DNA from 2 places in the Brevibacillus sp. LEMMJ03 genome. Region 2 is predicted to be linked to the other one. Evidence: riboswitches for the same ligand, from Rfam matches in the RefSeq annotation. Region 2 holds a riboswitch; the other holds the start of a gene.
The links. Region 2 has a riboswitch for FMN ahead of ribD (bifunctional diaminohydroxyphosphoribosylaminopyrimidine deaminase/5-amino-6-(5-phosphoribosylamino)uracil reductase RibD). Riboswitches for the same ligand answer to the same signal wherever they lie in the genome.

Region 1 (3,399 bases), on a different contig from region 2:
CGTCTACCCGGCCGCCTACTTTTTGCGCAAGGAGACGTGGTACACCTACGCGGCGTTCACGCCGGTCATGGGCGTGATCTTTTTCGGCATCGGGCTCGCCGTCTGGAACTGGGGCGTGCGCAAATACAGAGGAGCGGGGTCGTGACCCGCTCTTCCCTTGACAGGCAATCTTTTGTCGTTTACAATTTATTGTAACAGTACTCACCACGCGACTTGTGTTTACACAAAGCGGACCAGGGTGAGTCTTTTTGTTTCTCAGGGGAGATTTTCGTGAACGAATCGGCGTATAGGCGAGAATTAAAACCACCACTTACATACGAACAACAAGTAGAAAAAATGAAAAGCAGAAATCTGATTATTGGGGACGTTTGCGATTGAAAAGTTAAAGACGAATAATTACTACAGAATTAGTGCATACACTCTCCACTTGAAAAAAGATGACGTATTTTTACCTGGTACCACTTTTGAGCAAATTATCCGTTTGTACGATTTTGATGCCAACTTTAGAAGTATACTTTCACCGGTACTTGAACGAATTGAGATAGCTTTCAGAACACATGTTGCTTATTTGCTCGCCAATAAGTATGGAGACCCTCTAAGCTATAGAGAAAAAAATTACTTCGTAAATGAAGTATTTCACTCGAAGTTTTTAGAAGAGCTAGATCGAGAAATAGATCGATCAAAGGAGATTTTCGCCCAACACCACCGAAAAAAATACGATGGTCAATTTCCTATCTGGGCTGCCGTTGAATATGTCATTCGGAACCCTATCCAAACTGTTTGGAAATATGAAAAACGAAGACCAAAACGAAATCGCTATTAATCGGATTTCCAGATAATTGGTATGATTTGCTCAATTGTTAAAATGAACGGATGAACTGCCAGCCTCAAAATAGGGGACGGCAGTTTTTTGGTGGCTGGGGGCGGATTGCGCTCGTCACTCGTCACGCGCCTGTATCAATGTGGTAACGTTTGGCTTCAGGCAGGGAACAGCGGAGCCCCCGGTCGTTCGTCCGGCAAATGCACAGAGACACTTCTGGCATTGTCAAATGAATCGGCGACGCCGTATAATAAGCTGGTGACAACCAATACCACAATTCCTTCGGGGCAGGGTGAAATTCCCGACCGGCGGTGATCGCGCAAGGCGCGTAAGCCCGCGAGCCTCCCTGGCGGAAACGCTTGGGAGTGCAGGATCCGGTGCGAATCCGGAGCCGACAGTACAGTCTGGATGGGAGAAGGATGACGACAGTACGTACACCGCACGTGCTTGTTTGCCTGTGCGCGGGTGCGGGATGCGGGGGGTGCATGCCCGATCGGGCCCCCTTCGATTTCGCATACCTGTTTGGCGCAGTCATGGGTCGCTGTCCGCGTACGCAAGCCCTGAGGAGAAACGAATCCTCAGGGCTTTTGTTTTACGATTGGTTCGGATGGACGGCCGGGCAGGTGGGGACGTACTCGTTGCCATTCCTCATCAGAAGGAAGAAACACGTGAGGAGATGGTACAGATGAAAGTAACAGCGATGCGCTCATCGCAAGCGACCCAGCGGCTGGTGGCGATTCCCATGCTGGCGGCGGTCGCGTTTGTTCTGCAGTATCTCGAGTTTCCGGTACCGATGCTGCCGCCGTTCCTGAAGCTGGATTTCAGCACGCTGCCCGCGTTGATCGGGGGCCTGCTCTACGGACCGGTCGCCGGGGTGCTGGTGGAAGTGCTGAAAAACGCGCTGCACATGCTGTTGAAAAATACGGACGGCCTGCTGATCGGCGAGGTGGCCAACGTGGTCGCGGGCGCCAGCTTTATCCTGGCGGCCATCTATTTGCAGCGCCGGGGCATGGGGAAAAAGGGCTTTGCCGCCGGCCTTGTGCTGGGAACGGTGCTGATGACGGCGGTCATGGCGGTCGCCAACGCCTATTTCCTGCTGCCGGCCTACGCGGCTCTCTACCAGGTGCCGCTGGAGCAGCTCCTGGCCCAGTTCCAGGCGGACAGCGTCTGGTCGTTTGTCCTGTACAGCATCGTGCCGTTTAACATACTCAAAGGGGTTGTGCTCTCGCTGGCAGCGTATCCGCTGTACGTCAAGCTGTCCGGCCGGCTCAACCTCCGCGCGGCAAATTGACAATGATTTCTTGGCTTGCTATGATAGTGCCTAACCAAAGGCAATGAAAGGACCCGCAGGTACTGGCCGTGTTCCAGAGAGTCGGCCCTTGTCTGGAAGGCCGATGCACAGGCGTATCTGCTCCCCATCCTGGAGCCGCTGGCGATGAGCCATGCCGGATGCCCTGCCGTTATCGGGCGTTGAGTGGGCCGCAGCACGCCGTTGCGGTCAATCAGGGTGGTACCGCGGGTAATTCCCCCGTCCCTATTGGGATGGGGGTTTATTTTTTTACGAGGAGTGTGTCACATGGCAGACGAAAAAGCGTTTGTAAAGGAGATTACCCCGCAGTCGGAGGACTTTTCGCGCTGGTACATCGACACGATTACCAAGGCGGATCTGATGGATTACACCCCGGTCCGCGGCTGCATCGTGTTCAAGCCGGACGGCTTCGAACTGTGGGAGCGGATCCAGGCGGCGATGGACAAGCGGTTCAAGGAGACCGGCCACCGCAACGCCTATTTTCCGATGCTGATTCCCGAGTCGTTTTTCCAAAAAGAGAAGGAGCACGTGGAAGGCTTTAATCCGGAGCTGCCCTGGGTGACCGAAGCGGGCGGCGAAAAGCTGGAAGAGCGGCTCGCGCTGCGGCCGACGTCCGAGACGATCATCGGCCACATGTACAGCCAGTGGATTCAGAGCTATCGCGACCTGCCGGTGCTGATCAACCAGTGGGCCAACGTCTTCCGCTGGGAAAAGCGGACAATGCCGTTCCTGCGCACGTCCGAATTTCTCTGGCAGGAGGGGCATACCGCCCACGCCACCGAGGAGGAAGCGCGGCAGGAAACGATGCAGATGCTGGACATCTACAGCGAGGTGGTCGAACAGGAGCTGGCCATTCCCGTCTGGAAAGGGCAGAAGACGCCGACCGAACGCTTTGCCGGCGCGGTCGACACGTATTCCATCGAAGCGATGATGAAGGACGGCAAAGCCGTTCAGGCCGGCACCTCGCACTACCTGGGCGAGAACTTTGCCAGAGGCTTTGACATCAAGTTTCTCGACAGGGACAATCAGTTCAAGTACGTTCATACCACCTCGTGGGGGACGTCCACCCGCCTGATCGGTTCGATGATCATGGTCCACGGCGACGACCGCGGGCTGGCGCTGCCGCCGCGCGTGGCTCCGACCCAGGTCGTGATGATCCCGGTCGGTCCGGTCAAGCTGCGGGAAAAGGTGATGGAGAAGTTCGATCCGCTGTTCGACGCCCTGAAAGCGGCGGGCGTGAGGGTGAAGGCGGACCTGCGCGAAGAGACGC
Region 2 (3,399 bases):
CTGCGGCGGGGGATTTCTTTTCGCCAAAACCTCTGTTCCTTCACCAAAGGATTCGACACCAACGTTGACGAAAGCCTTACTGGGGTGATTGTATGCGCTGCCGGTTAAAAGAGATTTTGGAGGAGCGTGGCATCAAGCAAAAGTGGTTGCAAGAGCGCGTCGGTATGAGCCAGAGCGCCATTAATCGATTGGTAAACGGAAAGTCTTCGCCGCTGTTAGAAGATGCCATACGTATTGCCAAGGTATTGGAACTGCGGGTCGAGGACATATGGGACATAGATGAATAATTTTATGTCGTGGACAATCAATTTTTAACCGTTGACCGCATACATTGTGCCATCAACCGAAAGGAGATGGTGCATATGTGGATTGTCCATCAGCGTATGGCGGAATTGTGGGTGCTGAACCGTCGCAGGCCGCTGACCAATGAAGAGATGACGGAGATGTCGCATTGCTTGGAGGCAAATGTGCAGCGTGCTTGGGAGATCGCTAAACTCAAGAATCTGTCACTGTTGGCCAGCATGACTGGTGACGTTGAGTGGCAGCATGAGCTGTGCGCAAAGTTGGATAGGCTGACAGGGTAAGAATATAATTACTTGAGGATCGAAAAAGTATTACCCTATAGCAATTGTAGGAGAAACCACCTCCCGCGTTCAGAACCGGTTGAAGGAATTGGAAGACGAAAAAGTGGACCGCCACATCCCGCTCGGATTGGCGACGGGCAGCAGCTTCCTGGCGCAGATGGGGCCGGAACTTCCCGTCACCTTTGTGCCGATCGGGGCGGTGAAGACGCGCCTGGATACGGAGATGAAGGAAGCGGGCATCAACATGGTGCTGGTCACGGTGTACATCTACGTCGACGTGGATTTGCGGATCGTCATCCCGTTTGCCACCGACCAAAAGACGGTGACCACCAAAATCCCGATCACCCACTCGCTCGTCATCGGCGACGTGCCGCAGTACCTGTACAACAATCCGGAAGGAAAGCCGGACGTGCCAAGGCCGGATGCTCAGCCGGACAACACGCCGTAAGGGGAAAGCCCGGATGAAGAATTCCGGGCTTTCCTGCTGATTTCGCCGCCGTCGCCCGAAAAAAGTGTAGGACTCGTCTGAAATTGTGGTATAATGCCCGTAACTGAATACCAACCTTCAGGGCAGGGTGAAATTCCCGACCGGCGGTGATGACGAACGCACGTCTCAGCCCGCGACTCGCTGACGGCTTTGGCCGACAGCGACTGACTTGGTGAAATTCCAAGGCCGACGGTACAGTCCGGATGGGAGAAGGTATTTGGTGAGCCTGTGCGTCCGTTTTTTGGAAAAAACGGACGGCAACAGGCTTATTCCCCTATGCCCTGATTCGATGTCAGGGCATTTTTTGTTGGGGCGAAAACGAAGCAGGAAAGGAGCGCACGATGGAACACGACGCACGATACATGGCGCTGGCGCTGGAGCTGGCGCGCTCCGCGGCGGGACAAACCAGCCCCAATCCGCTGGTGGGGGCCGTGGTGGTAAAAGACGGCGAGGTCGTCGGCATGGGGGCCCACCTGAAAGCAGGCCAGCCTCATGCAGAGGTGCACGCGCTGCGGATGGCCGGCGAACGGGCAAAAGGGGCCACCTTGTACGTCACGCTGGAGCCGTGCAGCCATTACGGACGAACGCCTCCCTGCGCTGACACGGTCATCCAGGCGGGGATCAGCCGTGTGGTGGTGGCCGTGCTGGATCCCAATCCGCTGGTGGCGGGGCAGGGGGTGTCCCGGCTGATCGCCGCCGGCGTGGAGGTCACCGTCGGCATCGGGGAGACGGAGGCGCGGCGGCTCAACGAAGTCTTTTTCCACTACATCACCACCCGGCGGCCGTTCGTCACCGTGAAGACGGCCAGCACCCTGGACGGCAAAATCGCCACGGTGACGGGGCACAGCCGCTGGATCACGGGCGAGGAGGCGCGCGGGCAGGTGCACGAACTGCGCCGGCGGCACGATGCGATTCTCGTGGGGGTCGGGACGGTGATCGCCGACGACCCCGAGCTGACGGCCCGGACGGCGGGCACGGCGACGGGCCGTCAGCCGGTTCGGGTCATCCTGGACAGGCGGCTGCGCACGCCGCTGGATGCCCGCGTGGTGAATGACGGCAAGGCGCCAACGTGGATTGTCACCTCGGCGGAGGCGCCGGCAGAGAAGCGGGCGGCGCTGGAGGAGCGCGGTGTGACGGTACTCGTGCCGGACGGACCGGTCACGGTGGAGCAGGTGCTGGACGAACTGGGAGCGCGGGGCATCACCTCGCTTTTGGTGGAAGGCGGTGCGGAGGTAAACGGTTCGTTTCTCCGCGCGCGGGCGGTCCAAAAGATCGTCGCCTACCTCTCCATGAAGCTGGTCGGCGGCGCCGGTGCCCCCACGCCGTTTGGCGGTCCGGGGCTGGAACGGATGGACGAGGCGGTGCCGCTGGCCGATGTCGAGTGGGAGCAGGTGGGACCGCACGACCTGCGCATTACCGGCTACCCCGTCTGGGATTCGGAATCATGAGACACAAGGAGGAGAGCGACGCCATGTTTACCGGACTGGTAGAAGAAGTGGGCGTAGTGGAGAGCGTGACGGGAGACGGGCAGGCATGCCGCATGGTGATCCGTGCCGAACGGGTGCTGGAGGGCGTCCGCGTCGGCGACAGCATCGCCGTCAACGGCGTCTGCCTGACCGTAACGGCCCATACCGACCGTCAATTCAGCGTGGACGTGATGCCGGAGACCTTGAACAAAACCAGTTTGCGGCAGGCAAAACGGGGGCAGATTGTCAACCTGGAGCGGGCGATGAGGCTGGGGGACCGCTTCGGCGGCCACATCGTCTCCGGCCACGTGGACGGGACGGGAACCATTCTCTCGCGCCACCCGCATGCCAACGCGGTGCTGTTTCGGATCGGAGCGGAGCCGGATGTGCTCAAATACGTGGTGCCGCGCGGCTCGATCTGCCTGGACGGCATCAGCCTGACGGTCGTCGACGTGGACGCGGAAAGCTTTTCCGTCTCCATCATCCCGCACACCTTGGCCCACACCAATTTGCGGGACAAGCGGATCGGGGATCCGGTCAACCTCGAAGCGGATGTCATCGGCAAGTACGTGGAGAGGCTGCTGGCGTGGCGCTCCGAACAGCCGCAGCCGGAGCGGCGGACGGGGCTTACGCCGGAGTTTTTGCGGGAGCACGGGTTCGTCTAATGGAATCGACGGGTGCTGCCAAAACAGAGGGGAGGGAACCGACCATGTTCCATGCCATAGAAGAAGCGCTGGAAGACTTGAGACGGGGAAAAGCGGTGATCGTCGTGGACGACGAGGACCGGGAAAACGAAGGGGATTTCGTATGCCTGGCGGAAGCGGCCACGCCGGAGATGATCAATTTCATGGTGACGCACGGA

Region 1: it holds a riboswitch for FMN, as region 2 does, so the genes downstream of both, FOI68_RS13580 (ECF transporter S component) here and ribD (bifunctional diaminohydroxyphosphoribosylaminopyrimidine deaminase/5-amino-6-(5-phosphoribosylamino)uracil reductase RibD) in region 2, are expected to answer to the same signal.

What each region holds. Positions count from the first base shown of each region.
Region 1 is NZ_VKJN01000009.1:185,293-188,691, forward strand. Features, by position in the region: gene FOI68_RS13570 (ABC transporter permease) at 1-145, shown strand, start outside; gene FOI68_RS13575 (Abi family protein) at 359-823, shown strand; FMN riboswitch at 1,095-1,244, shown strand; gene FOI68_RS13580 (ECF transporter S component) at 1,506-2,111, shown strand; gene proS (proline--tRNA ligase) at 2,397-3,399, shown strand, end outside.
Region 2 is NZ_VKJN01000014.1:34,896-38,294, forward strand. Features, by position in the region: gene FOI68_RS17125 (helix-turn-helix transcriptional regulator) at 93-287, shown strand; gene FOI68_RS17130 (DUF7667 family protein) at 363-584, shown strand; partial or broken gene FOI68_RS17135 (sporulation protein YunB) at 628-1,032, shown strand; FMN riboswitch at 1,142-1,290, shown strand; gene ribD (bifunctional diaminohydroxyphosphoribosylaminopyrimidine deaminase/5-amino-6-(5-phosphoribosylamino)uracil reductase RibD) at 1,413-2,519, shown strand; gene FOI68_RS17145 (riboflavin synthase) at 2,543-3,202, shown strand; gene FOI68_RS17150 (bifunctional 3,4-dihydroxy-2-butanone-4-phosphate synthase/GTP cyclohydrolase II) at 3,247-3,399, shown strand, end outside.